2 regions of the Streptomyces sp. NPDC059582 genome follow, and region 1 is predicted to be linked to the other one. Evidence: riboswitches for the same ligand, from Rfam matches in the RefSeq annotation. Region 1 holds a riboswitch; the other holds the start of a gene.
The links. A riboswitch is a leader RNA that binds a small molecule or an ion and turns the genes downstream of it on or off. The one in region 1 is predicted to bind ZMP and ZTP.

Region 1 (10,657 bases):
ACGCGGCCGTCCAGTTCACCCGCCGCCGCGACCTCCAGGTCGCCGTCTTCCACAACGCCTCGCCGTATCTCGGCCCGCCCACCGACGATCCCGACTTCCTCCACCTCACCCCCGAGAACTCCCGCCGGCTGCGCGCGCTGCCCGCCTGGGTCTCGCTGATGGCGTACGGCCGGGCGGGGCACCGCGAGATCGTCGAGCGGAACGTGGAGCTCGCGCGGCGCCTCGGCGAGGGCGTCGACCGGACGCCGACGCTGCGACTGCTGGCGCCGGTCCGGCTGAACGTCGTCTGTCTCACCCTCGCCGACGACCCCACGCAGGAACGGGTCGACGCGCTGGCGGCGGCCGTCGCCGCCTCCGGGGAGACGTTCCTGACGCCCACGGTGTACGGCGGGGTGCCCGCGCTGCGCGCCGCGTTCAGCAACTGGCGCACCACCGAGGAGGACACGCGGCGGGTGCTGCGCGCCCTCGGCTCGGTGCGGCTGCCGGGGGCGGACGGCGGCTGAGGGGGTCCGCCGCCGTCAGACCTCCTCCCGGCGTCGGGTCGCCGCGTGGAATCCGGTGTTGACCGCGGTGAGGCCGCCGTCGACCGTCAGGGCGGTGCCGGTGATCCAGGCCGCGTCACGCGAGGCGAGGAAGGCGACGGCGGCGGCGATGTCGTCCGGTTCGCCGACCCGCCCCAGGGGGTACAGCTCGCCGATCGCCTCCAGTTCGGCCTCACGCCCCTCCCATGCCGTGGTGCGCACGGTGCCGGGCACGACGAGGTTGACACGCACCCCGCGCGCGGCCGCGTGCCCCGCGAGGGTACGGGTCAGCGAGCCGAGGCCCGCCTTGGCCGCGCTGTAGGCGTGGTTGCCGAAGTCCTGGAGCCCGTTGACCGAGCCGATACCGACGACCGCGCCGCGCCCGGTGGCGGCGAGGTGCGGAAGGGCGGCCCGGCAGCAGCGGTAGGCGCCGGTCAGGGTGAGGTCGAGGTCGCGGGCCCACACCTCGTCCGGTTCGTCCTCGAAGAGGGGCGCGTCCGGGGAGCAGCCGTAGGCGTTGTTGACCAGCACGTCTAGCGCGCCGAAGGTGCCGACGGCGTACGCGACCGCCGCCTCGACGGAGGCCCGGTCCGCCACGTCGCAACCGAACGCCTCGGCGCCGAGCCCCTGTCCGCGCAGCGCCGCCGCGGTCCGCTCGGCCGCGGGCAGGTCGACGTCGGTCACCAGCACCCGCGCCCCCTCCCGGGCGAACCGGCCCGCGGTGGCGGCGCCGATGCCGCGGGCCGCGGCGGTGACGAGGACGGCGTACCCCTGGAATCGTGGCTCCTGAATCGGTGTCATGGCCTATCGATACCCGGTGACGTCCGCGGGCCTGCCCGCGTCCTGCACCTCGACGAGGTAGCGCCAGGCGTCCGGGCGGCTGCCGTCGAGGTCGGTGAAGCCGTACTCCGCGGCGAGGGCGCCGCTGGAGAGGGAGCGGCCGTTCCAGCGCGCCACGTCGGGGTCGGCCGCGAGGGCGGCGACCGCGCGGCCGACGTAGCGCGGCGTCTCGGAGATCGCGAAGTGCGGTGAACGCTCGACGGCGTCCCGCCAGTTCTCCTCGCGCACGCCGTGGTGGTCGAGCATGAGCTCGGAGCGCAGCCAGCCGGGGGTGAGCGCGACGGCGGTGGCGCCGCGGGGCCCGAGTTCGTGGCCGAGGGCGAACGCCATCCGCAGGACGGACGCCTTGGCCAGGTCGTAGAAGAAGTTGACCCGGTAGGTGTCGCGGTTGTAGTCGGCGGTTCCGTCCGTCATCTCGACCACCAGTCCGCCGGGGTGGCGCAGCAGCAGGGGCAGGGCGTGGTGGCTGGTGATCGCGTGCGTCTCGACGGCGAGGCGCAGCAGTCTGAGCCCGTTGTCGAGGTCGTGGTCCCAGACCGTGGTGTCCCACTCGAAGAGGTTCTCGCCGCCCCAGATGTCGTTGACGAGGACGTCGAGGCGGCCCTGTTCGTCCGCGACGCGGTCCACGAGCGCGCGCACCCGTGCCGGGTCGAGGTGGTCGGTGGGTACGGCGATGCCGTGGCCGCCTGCCGCGGTGACCAGGTCGGCGGTGTCCTCGATGGTCTCCGGGCGGTCGTACTCCGAGCGCCGGGCGCGGGTGCTGCGTCCGGTCACGTAGACCGTGGCGCCCGCCGCGCCTAGTTCCACCGCGATCCCCCGCCCCGCTCCGCGCGTGGCCCCGGCGACCAGGGCGACCTTGCCTTCCAGCGGTGCGGACATGTCCGACCTCCCGTGCTCCTACGACCGACGTCGGGTTCGAGGGTGACGGGTAAGCCGGACATCTCCTGTCGCCTTTTCTCGACGATCACTCGGCCGGGCGCACCGTGCGGGTGCCCGCGGGCTCAGTGCCCTCGGGCGATCCACTCCTCCAGGTGCGGGGCCTCGTCGCCGATGGTCGTCGGGTCGCCGTGGCCGGTGAGGACCTTCGTCTCCGGCGGGAGGGGGAGAAGACGGTCCCGGATCGAGTCGATGATCGTCGGGAAGTGGGAGAAGGAACGGCCGGTCGCGCCGGGGCCGCCCTGGAAGAGGGTGTCGCCGGTGAACACCGTGGCCAGCCCGGGGTCGTACAGGCAGACCGCGCCGGGCGCGTGGCCGGGCGTGTGCAGCACCGTCAGATCGGCGCCCGCGGCCTCGATCACCAGACCGTCGGCCAGATGGGCGTCGGGCTCGCGGTCCGGGTGGGTGAGCTTCCACAGCGCCAGGTCGTCGGGGTGCAGCCAGATCGTGGCACCGGTGAGGTCCGCGAGGGCGGGCGCGGCGTCGATGTGGTCGTTGTGGGCGTGGGTGCAGATGATGGCCGTGAGGCGGCGGTCGCCGACGGCCTCGGCGATGGCCTCGGCATCATGGGCGGCGTCGATGACGACGACCTCTCGGTCGTCACCGACGATCCACACGTTGTTGTCGACGTCCCAGGTGCCGCCGTCGAGCGTGAACTGCCCGGAGGTGACGAGGCGTTCGATGCGGGCGGCCATCAGAGCACCACCACCGAACGCAGGACGTCGCCCTGGTGCATGCGCTCGAACGCCTTCTCCACCTCGTCGAGCTGGATGGTCTCGGTCACGAACCCCTCGAGGTTCAGGCGGCCCTGGAGATGGAGGTCGATCAGCATGGGGAAGTCGCGGGAGGGCAGGCAGTCGCCGTACCAGGACGACTTCAACGCGCCGCCCCGGCCGAACACGTCGAGCAGCGGCAGGTCCAGCTTCATCTCCGGGGTCGGTACGCCGACCAGGACCACCGTGCCGGCCAGGTCGCGGGCGTAGAACGCCTGCCGGTACGTCTCCGGGCGGCCCACCGCCTCGATGACGACGTCGGCACCGAAGCCGCCGGTCAGTTCGCGGATCGCCTCGACCGGGTCGGTGTCGCGGGAGTTGACGGTGTGCGTGGCGCCCATCGTGCGGGCGGTCTCCAGCTTGCGGTCGTCGATGTCGACGGCGATGATCTTCGCCGCGCCGGCCAGGTCGGCCCCCGCGACGGCCGCGTCGCCGACTCCGCCGCAGCCGATGACGGCGACGGTGTCGCCCCGGCCGACGTTACCCGTGTTGATCGCCGCGCCGAGGCCGGCCATCACGCCGCAGCCCAGCAGTCCGGCGACCGCCGGGGAGACGGCCGGGTCGACCTTGGTGCACTGGCCGGCCGCGACCAGGGTCTTCTCGGCGAACGCGCCGATACCCAGAGCCGGGGAGAGCTCCTGGCCGGTCGAGGCGAGGGTCATCTTCTGCTCGGCGTTGTGGGTGTCGAAGCAGTACCAGGGCCTGCCACGCAGACAGGCCCGGCAACGACCGCACACCGCACGCCAGTTGAGGATCACGAAGTCGCCGGGTGCGACGTCGGTGACCCCGTCGCCGACCGACTCCACCACGCCGGCCGCCTCATGACCCAGCAGGAAGGGGAAGTCGTCGTTGATACCGCCCTGCTTGTAGTGCAGGTCGGTATGGCAGACACCGCAGGCCTGGACACGTACGACGGCCTCTCCGGGGCCCGGGTCCGGCACGACGATCGTCTCGATCCGGACCGGCTCGTCCTTGCCCGGTGCGATCACGCCGCGTACTTCCTGCGCCATGGTGCTCAACCCTTTCGTCGACGGGGTTCCGTCCCGCTCCGACCCTACGCGTGACTGATCGGTAAGGGCACGGTCCGGTGCCCCCGTCGCGTCGTTCACCCCGGCCGCCGCGCCGAGGTGCCCCGCCCGCTCCCCGCCCCAGGCCGATCCCTCGGGCCGACGTGACCCCTACGCAACGACAGGAAGAGCTTCTCCAGGCGGGCTTTCACCTGCTCCCCATCGGTCCGTCCGACCGGTGAGGAGCACCTTGACATCCTCCCCTCCCTGAAGGAGGGGATTCCTGGCTCCTTCGCGGTAGCCCTGGGAGGCCGCCTGTCCCTTCACCGGGCGGCGACGGGCCATCATCCGCTGGTAGCGGGCCAAACGCTGTGCGGCGTTCTTGCCGTGCCGGGCGTGGGGGAGGTCGTGGGCATCGGATGTGGTGGTGCCGGTCTCCCTGACGCCCCAGTCCACGCCGAGGACACGGCCCGTGGCAGGGAGCGGCTGGGCCTGGACGGCGACGACGAACGACGCGTACCAGTGTCCGACGCTGTCGCGGTACACGCGTACCGAGGACGGCGCGGCGGGCAGTTCTCGGGACCACACCACGGTCAGGGCGATATCCCCTGCGAGGTACAGACGGCCGTCCTTCAAACGAAAGCCCCGCACGATGTAGTTCAGCGTGGGCTGCGCCTCGCGCTTCTTCTTGTGCCGGGGCATACCCGCGCACTGCCGCACGGGCAGTCGCTTCCCGATGTCCTTGACGGCCTTGGAGTGGGACTTGGCGAAGTCCCGGATGGCCTGCTGCTGCGGCACCGAGGCGCCCTCGCGCAGCCATGGCGTACGGGTGCGGGCCTCGGTCAGCATCTTGTCGAGTTGCGCCGGGCCGCACGTCAGCCTGTCCTCGGGGTGCGCCCGGTTGGCGGCTTGCACAGCGCGGGATTTGGCGACGCGCTCGTTCCAGATCCACCGGCAGCGGTCCCACTCGGCGAACAGGGCAGTGCGGGCGGTCGACGACACGCGCAGCCGGCAGGTATACCGGGCATGCCCGGTATCCTCCGCCGTTCTCCACGGTGTCGCCATGGCATCATTTTATCCTGGCAGATGAGACGCGGATCTCTCTCCGCCTGCCAACCAACCTGCCTACACACGCCGTGTTGAGGAGACGCACGCCGACCGGCGCTCCCTCAACTCCGAGACCGTCCACCTGCTCGAGGTCGCGCTCGGCCCGGCGGGTGGAGACGGCCAATCGCCCTGACGGCGATCACTCAACCCCACGCCCCGCTACCCGGGAGCTTCGAATCCTCCCCGGCCTGAAGGCCGAAGCAACCTCCTCGAACGGAGCACCGTGACCATCGCGCAGACGCAGCCTGGGCCGCCCCCGTGGCGGCTGCTGCTGGGATACGTACGGCCGCATCGCTGGGCCCTGTCGGCCGGCGCCCTGCTGTCCCTGGTCACCGGCGGCACGGGGCTGCTGCTGCCGCTGGTGGCGCGCGGCCTGATCGACGACCTGGCGCACGACCGGACGATCACCGGAGCGCTGCTGGCGATGTCGGGCCTGGTCGTCGCGAACGCGGCGCTGGGCGCGCTGGGTTCGTACGTCCTGCGGCGCACCGCGGAGTCTGTGGTGCTGGGCGCCCGGCGCTCCCTGTCGTCGTATCTGCTGCGGCTGCGGATACCGGCCGTCGACCGCAGCGAGCCGGGCGACCTGATGGCCCGCATCACGTCCGACACCACGCTGCTGCGCGAGGTCACCACCGACTCGCTGGTCGGCCTCGGCACCGGCGGGCTCACGCTCGTGGCGACGGTCGTGCTGATGGGGCTGGTGGAGCCGGTGCTGCTGGCGGTCACGCTGGCCGTCATCCTCGGCGCGGGCCTGGTCCTGGGCCTGATCGTGCCCCGTATCAACCGGGCCAGCCGGCAGGCCCAGGACGCGGTCGGCGTGATGGGGGCCTCGCTGGAGCGGGTGCTGGGCGCGCTGCGCACGGTGAAGGCGTCGGGCGCCGAGCATCGGGAGGAGCGGACGCTGCACGACGCGGCAGAGGAGTCCTGGCGGCAGAGCGTCCGCGCCGCCAAGTGGGCGGCCGCCGCGGGCAACACGGCCGGACTGGCGATGCAGATCGCGTTCATCACGGTGCTCGCGGTGGGCGGAGCCCGGGTCGCGACGGACGCCGTCGACATCGGCACGCTGGTCGCGTTCCTGCTGTACGTCTTCTACCTGATGTCGCCCATCCAGCAGGTCGTGGGCGCGATCACCCAGTACCAGACGGGCGCGGCGGCCCTCACCCGGATCCAGGAGGCGCTGCTGCTGCCCGCCGAACCGCCCGCCCGTCCCGTTCCGTTGCCGTCCGCCGACGCACCGCCCGCGTCCCTCGCCTTCGACGACGTCCGCTTCCGGTACGCCGACGACCTGCCGTACGTCCACCACGGGGTGACGTTCGCCGTTCCGGCCCGGGGCATGACGGCGTTCGTCGGCCCGTCCGGCGCGGGCAAGACCACCGTCTTCTCCCTCATCGAGCGGTTCTACGACCCCGAGTCCGGGGTGATCACCCTGGACGGCCGGGACCTCGCCGACTGGGAGCTGCCGCTGCTGCGGTCGGCGATCGGCTATGTGGAGCAGGACGCCCCGGTGCTGTCCGGCTCGCTGCGCGACAACCTGCTGCTCGGCGCTCCGGAGGCGGACGACGCCGCCCTCACACACGTCGTGAAGACGACCCGCCTGGACGGTCTGGTCGCCCGGCTGCCCAAGGGGCTGGACACGCTGGTCGGGCACCGCGGCACCAGACTGTCCGGCGGCGAGCGCCAGCGGGTGGCCATCGCGCGCGCCCTGCTGCGCCGGCCCCGGCTGCTGCTCCTCGACGAGGCGACCTCACAGCTGGACGCGGTGAACGAGGCCGCGCTGCGCGACACGGTCGCGGACGTCGCCAGGACGACGACCGTCCTCGTCGTCGCACACCGGCTGTCGACGGTGACGATGGCCGACCGGATCGTCGTCATGGACGCCGGCCGGGTCCGTGCCGTCGGTACCCACCGCGCGCTCGTGTCGGCCGACCCGCTCTACGCGGAGCTGGCGGCCACGCAGTTCCTGGCGACCGCCGGCGACTGACCGCGCACGCGTAGGGCCGCGCACACGTAGGACCGCGCACGCGTAGGGCCGCGCACGCGTAGGGCCGCGCACGCGTAGGGCCGCCCACCCGGGGCGGCCCTCGACCGGTACCGGCGTCGTCCACCGGTACCGGGGCTCACTCGACCGCGGGGAGCAGTCCCGTGACGGGGGCGGCCAGGTCGGTGAGCTGATGCAGCTGGTTGAGGTCGTTGAGCTTGCCCAGCCCGGACAGCTGCTCACGGACCGAGGGGACCTCGCGCCGGTACTCCGCGGGGATATCACTCGTGGCCAGCGAGTCCAGCACCGCGATCGGGCTCAGCTTGCCGTCGGCCGGAGCGGTCGCCTCGGCGGCGTTCGCGAGCGGGGCGGCGAAGCCGGTGACCCCGGCGGCGAGGCAGGCGGCGGCGACGATGCGTCGAGTGGAGATCATGCCCGGAGCAACGGCACGGGGCGCCACCGGACACGGCCCCGCCGCTCCGCTCACCCGTCAGGGGGACCGCCCCCGCAGCGCTTGCCGAGCCCGCGACGGCGGAGGACGCTCGGAGGTGAGGCCCTTCGCGGCCCGCACCTCCGTCGGGCCGCGGCCCTCGAAGGAGGTCACCATGGGCACCGCGGCAGGCTCCGCCTTCGACACCGACACCCTGCGCCAGGGCATCGAAGGCACCACAGCGGCGCCGCTTCTGGCGCTCTACGCGGACGACGCCGAGATACGCGTCATCGACCGCAACACCCAGCCGAGTCACCCCAAGGTCCTGCACGGCCGTGACGAGATCGGCGCGATGCTCGACGACGTCTACAGCCGCGACATGACCCACAAGCTGGAGCGCTGCGTGGTCCAGGGCGACAGCGCGGCCTTCAGCGAGTCCTGTCGGTATCCGGACGGGGGGCGGGTCCTCGCCGAGTCGATGATCACGTTGCGCGACGGCAGGATCAGCGAGCAGATCATGATCCAGGCATGGGACGAGTAGCGAAGCGAGCGGCGAGGGTCCAGGTCTCCTCCCGGCTGACCTGGACCTTCTCGGCGCGGGCGACACTGGGTACGGGCCACTCCCGGCGTCCGCGACCGGTGTCCGCGGCGGGTCTGCGCGCGTCCGCCGCCCTGCTGCGTTCGGTGCTGCGCGCGGCGCGCGGCCGGACGCTTCCGCCGCCGGACGCGCCGCGCGTCAGGCACGGCCGACACCGCTGAGCGACGCCGCCCCACCGGACCGGGCCGGGCGACCCGACCAGACCCGGCAGGCAGCCTGCGGGAGCACTCTTCGGGAGCGGGTCCTGGCCCCCGTACGGCCTCGGCTAGGCTGACGGCGGGTCGTGACTGGCGCTGAGGTGGAGCACCACCGGGGAGCGGCCCCGGAGAAGTCGAATGCCGTGCGCCTGGGCGATGAGGTCAACCTGCTCAGGAGTGGATCATGACTCAGGCCCGGCTCATGGACGGCACCGCGCCCGCCCGGCGCATCGTGGAGGAGACCGCGGCGCGGGCGGCCTCCCTCACCCGGCGCACCGGTTCGGCCCCCTGCCTGGCGACGGTGCTGGTCGGCGCCGACCCCGCGTCCGTCACCTACGTCCGGATGAAGCAGAACCGCTGTCGCAAGGCGGGCATCGACTCGCGCCATGTGGAGCTGCCCGCGAGCACGACCACCGAGGAACTCGTCGGCACCCTGCGGGAGCTGTCCGCCGACCCCGCCGTGCACGGCATCCTGCTCCAGCACCCGGTCGGCGACCACATCGACGAGCGCGCCGCGTTCGAGGCGATCGCACCGGAGAAGGACGTCGACGGCGTGACCTTCGCGTCGTTCGCCTCGATGAGCTTCGGCCTGCCGGGATTCGTGTCCTGCACGCCCGGCGGGATCATGCGCCTGCTCGACGAGTACGGCGTCGACCCCGAGGGCAAGCGCGCCGTCGTCGTGGGCCGCAGCGCCATCCTGGGCAAGCCGGCCGGCATGCTGCTGCTCGCCCGGAACGCGACGGTGACGTACGCCCACTCCCGCACCCGGGACCTCTCGTCGGTCGTCCGCGAGGCGGACATCGTGGTCGCCGCCGTGGGCCGGCCGCGGTTGGTCAAGGGCGCCGACCTCAAGCCCGGCGCCGTCGTCGTGGACGCGGGTTACAACGCCGGGAACGTCGGCGACGTCGACTTCGACTCGGCGCTGGAGCGGGCCTCGCTCATCACCCCGGTGCCGGGCGGCGTCGGCCCGATGACCATCGCCACGCTGCTGGAGCAGACCGTGGACGCGGCCGCCCGACAGCTCGGGGTGTGATCAGCGCATCCAGGCGCTGTACTCCATGACATCGCCGGCCCGCACGCCGTACTCGGGCTGGTCGGCGGTGAAGGTGGCCTCCAGTCCGAGGACGGCGCCGGTGCCTGGGTCCATGATCAGCATCCGGCGGGCGCCCGCGGCCTGGTACACGTACGCCTGGCCGCTCCGCCCGAGCCGGTCCGTGACCTGTCCGGCGGGCCGCAGCCCCTCCGTGTCCGCCAGGACCCGGACGAGCGCCGCGCTCTCCCGGGCGCCGAGGGTCCAGTGGTCGAGCAACCGGCCCACGGCGTCGAGGAGTTCGGGAGTCGTCAGCGACTCGGCGTACGCGGACTCCAGGAGGTAGCCGCGCAGGTGCCGCGCGTCGTGCGGCGGGCGGGCCTCCGGCGGGGCGTCGCTCCAGGTCGGCGGGAAGGCCCGCCTGCTGATCACCCGCCCGTCCTCGACCGGGCGCGGCTCGCCGCCCGCGTCGGAGAGGACGGGACGGCCCGGGTGACGTGGGTCGGTCGCCACCACGAGTTCGGTGTGGCGGTCGTCCGCCGTCCAGCGCACGATGCGTTCCTCGGGGAGGGTGACCGGCGGCGCGTCGTCCGACATGCCGAGGCTCCACGACTGCACGTGCGTGCCCTTGAGCAGGGCCGGTTCGCCGTCCGCGGCCGCCGCCGCGGCCAGCTCGGCCAGCCGGTCCAGCGGAACGGGTGTGGAGCCGGCCCGGACGGTCAGCGGGCGCGGCGCGGCGACCGCGGGAGCGGTGGCCGGGCCGCCGAGCAGCAGGGCCAGCGCGGTCGCGGCGACGACGGCGGTCGTGGCAAGGCCCCAGGCCCAGGGGGCACGGCGGGAGCGGCCGGGGTCGGTCGCGTGCAGCAGCCGGTTGAGCTGCCGTTCGGCGCCGTGATCCAGCGGTCCGTCCCCGAAGTGGGGACCGTCGGCCGGTACCGGGTCGGCATCACGCAGCAGGTCGAGTTCGTCAGCCATGGCCGTGTTCCTTCGAGGAGTGCGCGCCGGCGGCGGTCGCGGGGCGCATGCGGTCGATCTCGGCTCTCAGCCGGTGCCGGGCCCGGTGCAGCCGCATGGACGCGGCCCGGGTGCCGCAGCCGAGGGCGACGGCGACCTCCTCGACACCGAGCTCCTCCCAGGCCGTCAGGCGCAGCACCTCCTGGTCGGCGGGCGAGAGCCGGGCCAGCGCCTCGTGCACCCAGCCGCCGGGGGCCTCGGTGTCGGGCCCGGCCTCGATGTGCCG
Region 2 (10,657 bases), on a different contig from region 1:
CCGCGCTGCGAACCTTCTTGGCGGTGGCCTTGGGGTCGTCGAGGAGGTTGATGAGGCCCTTCGGCGTGGACGCCGACTTGCTCATCTTGATCGACGGATCCTGGAGGTCGTAGATCTTCGCCGTCTCCTTGAGGATGTACGGCTTCGGGATGGTGAAGGTCGGGCCGAAGCGGCCGTTGAAGCGCTCGGCGAGGTCACGGGTCAGCTCGATGTGCTGGCGCTGGTCCTCGCCGACCGGGACCTCGTTGGCCTGGTAGAGCAGGATGTCGGCGACCTGGAGGATCGGGTACGTGAACAGGCCGACGGACGCCCGGTCGGCGCCCTGCCTGGCGGACTTGTCCTTGAACTGGGTCATGCGCGATGCCTCGCCGAAGCCGGTGAGGCAGTTCATGATCCAGGCGAGCTGGGCGTGCTCGGGCACATGGCTCTGGACGAAGAGCGTGCAGCGCTCCGGGTCGAGACCGGCCGCGAGGAGCTGGGCGGTGGCCAGGCGCGTGTTGGCACGCAGCTCCGCCGGGTCCTGCGGGACCGTGATCGCGTGCAGGTCCACGACCATGTAGAACGCGTCGTGGGACTCCTGCAGGGCCACCCACTGGCGGACGGCGCCGAGATAGTTGCCGAGGTGGAACGAGCCTGCGGTGGGCTGGATTCCGGAGAGCACGCGGGGTCGATCAGAGGCCATGTTCACCATTCTCTCAGTTGAAGGCCCCCCCTAAAAACAGCGGGGGATTCCCGGCTCGCGCCATTCGCTCGTCCAGCGGGCGGCCGGGTCCCGCGCGATCCCGCACGAACTGGTCCGCGACGGGTGGGAACCGATCCGTCTCCTGCGGTGTAACAAGAATGTGAGGACGCGGGAGGGGGGCCGCATCGTCGATGAGGCCGCGGTGATCGCACGCGTACGCGCCGGAGAGCCGGAGGCGTACGCGCAGCTGGTGCGGGCCCATACGGGCATCGCGCTGCGGGCGGCCGCCGCGCTCGGGGCGGGGGCGGACGCGGAGGACGTGGTGCAGCAGGCCTTCGTGAAGGCCTACTGCTCGCTGGGGCGGTTCCGGGACGGCGCGGCGTTCAAGCCGTGGCTGCTCTCGATCGTCGCCAATGAGACGAGGAACACCATGCGCACGGCGGCGCGGCAGCGCACGCTCGCCGGCCGGGAGGCGGCCTTCGCGGAGGCGGAGCCGCTGATACCGGAGTCGGCGGACCCGGCGGTCGCGACGCTGGATGCGGAGCGCCGCGCGGCACTGCTGACCGCCCTGGAGAAGCTGAGCGAGGAACATCGGCTGGTCGTCACCTACCGCTATCTCCTGGAGATGGACGAGTCCGAGACCGCGCAGGCGCTGGGCTGGCCCCGCGGCACGGTGAAGTCCCGGCTGAACCGCGCGCTGCGCAGGCTGGGGCGGCTCCTGCCGGACTTCCGGCCCCGGGAAGGAGGTGGTGATCATGAGTGAGGGCAGGGGGTCGTACGAGGGTGCGCGCGGCCGGCTCCCGGACGAGCTGCGGGAGCTCGGGCGGTCGCTGGACCCTCCCGGGACGGCGGCCCGGTCGGAGTCGATGGCCGAGCGGGTGCTGGAGCGGATACTCGCCGAGCGGCTGCCGGTGCCGGTGGCCGAGCCGCCGGGGCGCGCTGAGCGGCTGCGGGCGCTGCGGCGCTGGACGGGGGCGCGGTGGCGCTCGCTGACGGCGACGCTGTGCGCGCTGCTGGCGGTGCTCGTGCTCACGCCCCCGGTGCGGGCGGCGGTCTTCGACTGGTTCGGCTTCGGCGGGGTCGAGGTGCGGTACGACCCGTCGGCGGTGCCCTCGCCGGGTGCCGAGGTCCCGGGCTGCGGACGCTCGGTGTCGCTCGCGCAGGCCGCGCGGCGGACCGGCTTCGAGCCACTGGTGCCGCGGGCGCTCGGCGTGCCGGACACGGTGACGGTGACCGGGGAGCCGCGCGGGCGGTCCCTGGTGAGCCTGTGCTGGCGGGAGCGGGGGCATGTCGTCCGGCTGGACGAGTTCCCGGCGCGGCTGGACGTGGGCTTCGCCAAGACCGTGCGTGAACAGCCGGAGTGGCTGTCGCTGGGCACCGCGCCCCCGGTCGGTGGCCTCCAGGACCCGGCGCTGTGGTTCCCGCGGCCGCACCTGCTGAGTTTCTGGCTGGTGGACGCGGACGGCACCCGCTTCACCCGCGAGCAGCGGACGGCGGGGCCGACGCTGCTGTGGACCCATGCCACGGACACCGGCACCGGCACGGGATCCGATGACGTGACGCTGCGGCTGGAGGGGGTGGCGTCGAAGGAACGGGCGGTGGAGATCGCCCTGTCGCTCACGGGTGGCGTCTCGGGAGAGGGCGCGGACGGCGTCGGGTAGGGACGCGCCCACGGGCCACGGAAATCCTCGCAGCAGTTCGGAACAGTGCGGGCGAGGTGGGAACCCCGGCGGGTCGGGCGGTGTACCAGAAGTGACAGGCGGCCCACGGACGGACCGCCAGGGACGGACGGTTGGGGGACATGATGGGCGGACGGAAACGCGCGGTTCGTGAACTCGGAGCGCTGACCGGGGCGTTGGCGATGACGCTCACACTGATGCTGTGGGGCGCGTCGTCCGCTTCGGCGGGCGGCCCGACCAGTGTGCTGGTGACCTCACCCGGAAGCGGGAAGGCCACCGCGCGGTACTACTCGGACAAGGAGTACGACAAGCTGGCACAGCTGCTCGGCCCCTCGGGCACGGGCACGCGTGACAAGCCGCCGGAGGCCGATCTGAGCCTCGCCTCGCAGATCAACGTCACGTGGCTGGCGCACGACATATCGCCCTGGCGGCTGGACCGGGTCTTCCCCGTCGAGTCCGGGCCGCGGGCGGTCTGGATCCACACCGCGGCCAACGTGCCCGAGAACCTGAACGGTTACTGGCACCGCGCCGACCACCCCGTCGAACTGCGCGCCCTGCTCGAGAAGATGGGCGTGGCGGGCAAGGCCTCGGGCGCGGGCTACTCCGGCATCCCCCCGGCACCGTGGCAGTCGCAGGACGCCACGGCCACGCCGGAAGCCGACACGGGGACGGTCACCGTGCAGGCCTCCGTGCCGGGCGCGGGCGACGACGGGTGGGCTCACTGGTGGTGGACGCTGCCCGGACTGGCCGCGGGCATCGCCCTGGGCTCCGGCGGGACGCTGCTGATACGCCGCGCGGCGGCCCGGCGCGCTGCCGGACCGCCGCGGGAGGAGCCGCACCAGGAGCTGATCGACCTCTAGGGCCTTTTCCCTGGCCCGCAGTGATCTGTACCGACCCGCAGTGACCTGTACTGACCCGTGTCGGCCCCGTCTGACCGGGACCAGCGGTGTCAGACGCCGAGGTCGATCTCCGGGTACAGCGGGAAGGTCGAGACGAGGTCCGAGGCACGGTGCGAGATCTCGTCCGCGATCTTCGGGTCGAGGATGTGCTGGGCCTTGGAGGGGGCGCCCTTGGAGGTGGTGCCGGCCTCGGCGGTGGTCAGGACGCGGTCGATGAGGCCGGCGACCTCGTCCATCTCGGCGGTGCCCAGGCCGCGGGTGGTCAGGGCGGGGGTGCCGATGCGGATGCCGGAGGTGTACCAGGCGCCGTTGGAGTCGGACGGGATGGCGTTGCGGTTGGTGACGATCCCGGATTCCAGCAGGGCGGCCTCGGCCTGGCGGCCGGTGAGGCCGTAGGAGGAGGTGACGTCGATCAGGTTGAGGTGGTTGTCCGTGCCGCCGGTCACGAGGGTGGCGCCCCGCCGCATCAGGCCGTCCGCCAGCGCGCGGGAGTTGTCGACGATGCGCTGGGCGTAGTCCTGGAAGGAGGGCTGACGTGCCTCGGCCAGGGCGACGGCCTTGGCGGCCATGACGTGCGGGAGCGGGCCGCCGAGGACCATCGGGCAGCCACGGTCGACCTGGTCCTTGAGGGAGTCGTCGCACAGGACCATGCCGCCGCGCGGGCCGCGCAGCGACTTGTGGGTGGTCGTGGTGACGATCTGGGCGTGCGGGACCGGGTCGAAGTCGCCGGTGAGGACCTTGCCGGCGACCAGGCCCGCGAAGTGGGCCATGTCGACCATGAGCGTGGCGCCGACCTCGTCGGCGATCTCGCGCATGATGCGGAAGTTCACGAGACGGGGGTAGGCGGAGTAGCCGGCGACGATGATGAGCGGCTTGAACTCGCGGGCGGAGGCGCGCAGTGCCTCGTAGTCGATGAGGCCGGTGGCGGGGTCGGTGCCGTAGGAGCGCTGGTCGAACATCTTTCCTGAGATGTTCGGGCGGAAACCGTGGGTGAGGTGGCCGCCCGCGTCCAGGGACATGCCCAGCATGCGCTGGTTGCCGAAGGCGCGGCGCAGCTCGGCCCAGTCGGCCTCGGAGAGGTCGTTGACCTGGCGCACGCCCGCCTTCTCCAGGGCGGGGGTCTCGACGCGCTGGGCGAGCACGGCCCAGAAGGCGACGAGGTTGGCGTCGATGCCGGAGTGCGGCTGGACGTAGGCGTGGCGGGCGCCGAACAGCTCGCGGGCGTGTTCGGCGGCGAGGGCCTCGACGGTGTCGACGTTGCGGCAGCCGGCGTAGAAGCGGCGGCCGACGGTGCCTTCGGCGTACTTGTCGCTGAACCAGTTGCCCATGGCCAGGAGGGTGGCCGGGGAGGCGTAGTTCTCGGAGGCGATCAGCTTGAGCATCTCGCGCTGATCGGCGACCTCCTGGCCGATGGCGTCGGCGACGCGCGGCTCGACGGCGCGGATGACGTCGAGGGCGGCGCGGAAGGCGATGGACTCGGTGGAGAGGGGCTGCTGCTCTGTCATCTCGGCCTCCGGGCGGCGTGGCTACTGACGGTCACGGTTCACGGCTCGGCCCAGGCGCACGGCACTGATCACTCACAGGCCGCTCCCCGATGGTCCGTCCCATCCCAGCGCGCCAGTCACGGCCTGCCCGAAAGCCTACCGGGCGCGTCGCCGGGGCAGGTCCCTCGTCCACCATACGAGCGACGATAGGAAGGAGGTCAGCCTCATCCTCTGGAGATCACCGTGACCGATCCCGTGACCACCACCGAGTCCATGATCCGAGCGGCCGAGGCGCACAGCGCGCACAACTACCACCCGCTGCCGGTGGTCGTCGCCACCGCCGACGGCGCGTGGATGACGGACGTCGAGGGGCGCCGCTATCTGGATCTGCTGGCCGGTTACTCGGCGCTCAACTTCGGGCACGGCAACCGGCGGCTGATCGCGGCGGCGAAGGCGCAGCTGGAGCGGGTGACGCTGACGTCCCGGGCGTTCTACCACGACCGTTTCGCGGCGTTCTGCGCGGAGCTCGCCGAGCTGTGCGGGATGGAGATGGTGCTGCCGGTGAACACGGGGGTGGAGGCGGTCGAGACGGCTGTGAAGACGGTCCGGAAGTGGGGGTACCGGGTCAAGGGTGTGCCGGCCGGGAGGGCGAAGATCGTGGTCGCGGGCAACAACTTCCACGGCCGGACGACGACGGTCATCAGCTTCTCCACCGATCCGGAGGCGCGGGCGGACTTCGGGCCGTACACGCCGGGCTTCGAGATCGTGCCGTACGGGGATCTCACGGCGATGCGGGCGGCGCTGACGGAGAGCACGGTGGCAGTGCTGCTGGAGCCGATCCAGGGCGAGGCGGGTGTGCTGGTGCCGCCGGCCGGTTATCTGCCCGCGGTGCGGGAGCTGACCCGGGAGCGGAACGTGCTGTTCGTCGCCGACGAGATCCAGTCGGGGCTGGGCAGGACGGGGCGGACCTTCGCCTGTGAGCACGAGGGCGTGGTGCCCGACGTGTATGTGCTGGGGAAGGCGCTGGGCGGCGGGATCGTGCCGGTGTCGGCGGTGGTGTCGAGCGCCGCGGTGCTGGGGGTGTTCCGGCCCGGGGAGCACGGGTCGACGTTCGGCGGGAATCCGCTGGCCTGTGCGGTGGCGCTGGAGGTGATCGCGATGCTGCGGTCGGGCGAGTACCAGGCGCGGGCCGCCGAGCTGGGCGGGCATCTGCACCGGGAGCTGGCGGCGCTGACCGGGACCGGGCGGGTGACGGCGGTGCGCGGGCGCGGGCTGTGGGCGGGCGTCGACATCGCTCCGGCGTGCGGGACGGGCCGGGAGGTCTCCGAGCGGCTGATGGACCGGGGGGTGCTGGTGAAGGACACCCACGGCGCGACCGTCCGGATCGCGCCGCCGTTGGTGATCGGGAAGGAGGAGCTGGACTGGGGGCTGGACCAGCTGCGGGCGGTACTGAGCGGCGCCTGACCGGAGCGGCGCGCGCTCGGCCGGACGGGCGGACGGGGCGCCGCTGGACCGGGCGGACCAAGGGCAGGTGCGCTCGACCTGGGCGGACTGGCGGGCAGGTGCGCTCGACCGGGCGGACTGGCGGGCGGGCGGCGGGCCGACGGGCAGGTGCGCGCTCGGGCGGGTGGCGAGTGCCGTGGCAGGCAACGTTCGCCCGTGCAGGAGCGGCGTCCGGTGCGTGCTCCCGGCGTGCCGGCCGGAAGTCCTCGTACTGGGCGTACGTGGGCTTTCGGCCGGTGCGGCGAGAGGGCGTGCCGGGCGTCGCGACGGTGACCGTTGCCCGCCACGGCACTAGATGATCACGTGGGGCAGGAAGCGGGCGTACTCGTCCGTGATCAGGCCGGAGGACTCACGGATGCCGAGGCCGGCGGACTCGTCACCGACGACCCAGGCGCCGAGGACCACGTGGTTGCCGTCGAAGGCGGGAAGGGGGGCCAGTTCCTGGTAGCAGCAGGGTTCGTCCCGCGGGACCGGGGCGGTGCCCGGCTGGTGGACCGTCACTCCGGCGCCTTCGCGGCCGAGGAGCGGCTTGGCCACGTAGCCGGTGGTGGCCGCCAGGTCGCGAGGGCCGTCGAGGTGCGCGGCGAGGAGGTTGGGGTGGCCCGGGAAGAGCTCCCAGAGGATCGCCAGCAGGGCCTTGTTGCTGAGGAGCATCTTCCAGACGGGCTCGATCCACAGGGTGGTGCCGGTGCCGCCGCCGTTGTCCAGGGTGTCGAGGACGTGATCGGCGAAGCGGTCGGTGGTGAGCCACTCCCACGGGTAGAGCTTGAAGCAACTGCGGATGAAGCGGAGCCGGTTGTCGACGAAGCGGCCGGAGAGCGGGTCCCAGCCGATCTCCTCCATCGGGATCCAGGCGGTGTCCAGGCCCGCCTGTTCGGCGGTCTCCTTCAGATAGGCGACCGTCATCAGGTCCTCGCCGAGTTCGTCGGCGGTGGAGTGCGCGAAGAACAGGGGGTTGCCCGGCGGGAGGAGGGGGGCCTGCTTCCTCCAGGCGTCGACGAGGCGCTCGTGGAGGGAGTTCCACTGGTCGGCGCCCGGGAAGCGGTCCTCCATCCAGAACCACTGGGGTGAGGCGGCCTCGACCAGGGAGGTGGGTGTGTCGGCGTTGTACTCCAGCAGCTTGGCCGGGCCGGTGCCGTCGTAGCGGAGGTCGAAGCGGCCGTAGACGGAGGGGAGTTCGGCGCGGCGGTGCCAGGCCTCGGCGACCGTGGCCGCCACGCGCGGGTCGGTGATGCCGAGGTCGGCGTAGCGGCCGGCGGTGACGATGTGGTCCGCCGCCGCCAGGCACATGCGGTGGAGTTCCTCGACGACCTCTTCCAGCTCCTCGACCTCGGCCAGGGTGAAGGCGTAGTACGCGCTCTCGTCCCAGTAGGGGCGCAGGGTGTCGTCCGGAAGGCGGGTCAGCGGGTACACGAGCCCCTGCTCCTCGACGGTCTGCTGCCAGCCGGGGCGGGGGTCGATGGTGCGGCGTTCCATGGTGTGCGTTCGTCGGCTCTCGTGCGGGCGCTCAGCCGCCGCTGCCGGAGCCCGAGCAGCCGAAGCCACCGCGGTCGACGGCCTCGCTGTGGCTGAAGGTGCCGTAGTCGGCGTACTTGCCGGTGACGTCGGCGTCGTAGTACCAGGCGGCGTCGGCCTTCTTGCTCGTCCCGGTGCCGGTCGGCTTGCGGTTCTTGGCGGTGGAAGAGGAGCCGGAGGCGCTCGACCTGCAGTTCTGGTCGGCGACGATCCGGTAGCCGTCGAGGGCGTCGTAGCTGTCGCGGTCCACGCACCGGCGGTCGGGCTCGGATCCGCAGGAGGTCAGGGCCGCCGCGATGACGCCCATCCCGCCGAGCACGACCGTGCTCGACCGCAGCCGTCTGCGTGTCTGCGCCATGTGGTGTCTCCCCGTTGTCGGGCCCGCCGGTCGGCGGGCTGTGCTGGCGGTCAGCCTAGATACCCGGTGGCAGAGCCTTTGCGGGACCCCCTGCCGCGTCCGCTCCCCTACAGTCACTTCGTGCTCTTTGGGATGCTGTGTGCGCTCGGTGCGGCGGTCTGCTTCGGTACGGCCACGGTGTTGCAGGCGATGGCCGCGCGGACGGCCGCGGCAGCCGGGGGCGGGGAGGCGGCGCTGCTGCTGCGGGCGCTGCGGCAGTGGCGGTATCTGGCCGGGCTCGCGCTGGACGGGCTCGGGTTCCTGTTGCAGGTCGCGGCACTGCGGTCGATCCCGATCTACGCCGTCGGTGCGGCGCTGGCCGCCAGTCTCGCCGTGACGGCGGTGGTGGCGGCGCGGCTGCTGCGGGTGCGGCTGAGCAGGGTCGAGTGGGGCGCGGTGGGGGTGGTGTGCGCGGGGCTGGCGATGCTGGGGCTGGCGTCCGGGCCGGAGGGTGAGCGGGCGGGGTCGACCGCGTTGAAGTGGGCGATGCTCGCGGCTGCGGGGGCCGTGCTGCTGCTGGGGCTGATGGCGGGGCGGCTGCCGGAGCGCGGGCGGGCGCTGCTGCTGGGGCTGGGCGCGGGCTTCGGGTTCGGGGTCGTCGAGGTGGCGGTCCGGCTCATCGACGACCTCTCCCCCGGCACCCTGGCGGGCAACCCGGCGACGTATGCGCTGTTGCTCGGCGGCGGGGCCGCGTTCCTGCTGCTGACATCGGCGTTGCAGCGCGGCTCGGTGACGACGGCCACCGCCGGGATGGTGATCGGGGAGACCATCGGTCCCGCGGCGGTGGGGGTGGTGTGGCTCGGGGACCGTACGCGCGAGGGGCTCGCCTGGGTGGCCGTCCTCGGCTTCGCGGTGGCGGTGGCGGGCGCGCTGGCACTGGCACGGTTCGGAGAGGTGCCCCAGGAGACGGCGGTGGACACGCGTGCGGTGCCCTCGCACCCCGGGGACCTCCCCTAGCCCCGGCGGCTTCGAACTCCGACTCCGACCTCCGACTTCGAACTCGGACTTCGAACTCGGACTTCGAACTCGGACTTCGAACTCGGACTTCGAACTCTCACTCCGAACTCGCCCGTGCAGCGGAACAGTTCCACGAGGTCTGACGGGTCGGCAGATCGCTTCGGTGCCTACGGCAGCACCCGCAGGAGCGCCTCCAGGGTGCCTGTCCACGCGTGGTCCGAGGGGGTGCCGTAGCCGACGACCAGCGCGTCCAGGGCCTCGGCGGTGGCGCGTGCGTGGCGGTACCGGGACAGGCCGTGGAGGGCCAGCCCCTGCCAGGCGGCCGCCCGGACCACCGACTGCTCGGTGCCGGGCGGGAGCCGGACGACGGCGTGCAGGCCGGCGGCGATGCCGGTGACGCGGATGTCCGGTGCGTGGTCGGCGAGGGCCGCGACGAGGGCGTCACGGCGGCGCCGGTAGCGCTGGCGGGCGGCGCGCACATGGCGGTCGTAGCCGCCGGAGGTGATGAACTCGGCCAGGGTCAGCTGGTCGAGGGCGCTGGTGGACGCGCCGCGGGCCGCCAGTGCCTCGGGGTCCAGGGACGGGGGCAGCACCACCCAGCCCAGGCGCAGGCCGGGGGCGAGGGCCTTGCTGGCGGTGCCCAGGTAGACCACGTGTTCGGGGTCGAGGTCCTGGAGGGCGCCGACGGACTGGCGGTCGTAGCGGAACTCGCCGTCGTAGTCGTCCTCCAGGATCAGGCCGTCGACGCGGCGGGCCCAGTCGACCGCGGCGGCCCGGCGTTCGGGGTGCAGGGCCACGCCCATCGGGAACTGGTGTGCCGGGGTCAGCAGCACCGCCTGTGTGTCGCACAGGTCCTCGGTGCGGGCGCCGCGGTCGTCGCCGGAGAGCGGGACCGTGCGCAGGCCGGTGCGCTCGACGAGGTCGCGGTGCGGGTCGAGGCCGTACGGCTCGACGGCCAGGGTGCGCAGCCCGCGGTCGTGGAGTTCCTCGCCGAGCAGCCGCAGCCCCTGCGCGAAGCCGGAGCAGACGAGGATGCGGTCGGGGTCGGCGCGTACACCCCGGGTCCGGGAGAGATAGGCGGCGAGCGCGGTACGCAGTTCGACGCGGCCGCGCGGGTCGCCGTAGCCGAAGGCGTCGTTCGGGGCGGCGGCGAGGGCGCGGCGGGCGGCCTTGAGCCAGTCGGCGCGGGGGAAGGACGCCAGGTCGGGGGTGCCCGGGGCGAGGCTGTAGGTGGGGAGGCCGGGTCGGCGCGGGTGGCGTGCCGGATGGTCGGGCGGCCGGGACGGGGCGCGTTCGGCGACGCGCGTGCCGGAGCCCTGGCGGGCGGTCAGCCAGCCTTCGGCGACCAGGTCGGCGTAGGCCTCGGCGACCGTGTTGCGGGCGATGCCCAGGTCGGCGGCGAGCGAGCGGGAGGACGGCAGCCGGGTGCCGGGGGCCAGGCGTCCGCCGCGGACCGCCTCGCGCAGGGCGTCGGTCAGCCCGCGGCGCAGGCCCGGTCCGGCCGGTGCCAGATGAAGGTCGACGCCGAAAGTGGCCCACGG

Region 2: it holds a riboswitch for ZMP and ZTP, as region 1 does, so the genes downstream of both, ACFV0T_RS10415 (glycine hydroxymethyltransferase) here and ACFV0T_RS21645 (bifunctional 5,10-methylenetetrahydrofolate dehydrogenase/5,10-methenyltetrahydrofolate cyclohydrolase) in region 1, are expected to answer to the same signal.

What each region holds. Positions count from the first base shown of each region.
Region 1 covers NZ_JBHWCC010000025.1:511-11,167, reverse strand. The annotation lists gene ACFV0T_RS21695 (pyridoxal phosphate-dependent decarboxylase family protein) at 1-503, shown strand, start outside; gene ACFV0T_RS21690 (SDR family NAD(P)-dependent oxidoreductase) at 519-1,322, opposite strand; gene ACFV0T_RS21685 (SDR family oxidoreductase) at 1,326-2,240, opposite strand; gene ACFV0T_RS21680 (MBL fold metallo-hydrolase) at 2,363-2,992, opposite strand; gene ACFV0T_RS21675 (S-(hydroxymethyl)mycothiol dehydrogenase) at 2,992-4,080, opposite strand; partial or broken gene ACFV0T_RS21670 (RNA-guided endonuclease InsQ/TnpB family protein) at 4,369-5,142, opposite strand; gene ACFV0T_RS21665 (ABC transporter ATP-binding protein) at 5,408-7,165, shown strand; gene ACFV0T_RS21660 (hypothetical protein) at 7,302-7,595, opposite strand; gene ACFV0T_RS21655 (nuclear transport factor 2 family protein) at 7,768-8,133, shown strand; gene ACFV0T_RS21650 (hypothetical protein) at 8,121-8,351, shown strand; ZMP/ZTP riboswitch at 8,464-8,549, shown strand; gene ACFV0T_RS21645 (bifunctional 5,10-methylenetetrahydrofolate dehydrogenase/5,10-methenyltetrahydrofolate cyclohydrolase) at 8,572-9,420, shown strand; gene ACFV0T_RS21640 (CU044_5270 family protein) at 9,421-10,392, opposite strand; gene ACFV0T_RS21635 (RNA polymerase sigma factor) at 10,385-10,657, opposite strand, start outside.
Region 2 covers NZ_JBHWCC010000008.1:158,224-168,880, reverse strand. The annotation lists gene trpS (tryptophan--tRNA ligase) at 1-682, opposite strand, end outside; gene ACFV0T_RS10430 (RNA polymerase sigma factor) at 843-1,445, shown strand; gene ACFV0T_RS10425 (hypothetical protein) at 1,438-2,343, shown strand; gene ACFV0T_RS10420 (hypothetical protein) at 2,544-3,221, shown strand; gene ACFV0T_RS10415 (glycine hydroxymethyltransferase) at 3,311-4,765, opposite strand; ZMP/ZTP riboswitch at 4,807-4,895, opposite strand; gene rocD (ornithine--oxo-acid transaminase) at 5,018-6,208, shown strand; gene ACFV0T_RS10405 (glutathionylspermidine synthase family protein) at 6,539-7,723, opposite strand; gene ACFV0T_RS10400 (hypothetical protein) at 7,755-8,120, opposite strand; gene ACFV0T_RS10395 (DMT family transporter) at 8,253-9,116, shown strand; gene ACFV0T_RS10390 (PLP-dependent aminotransferase family protein) at 9,284-10,657, opposite strand, start outside.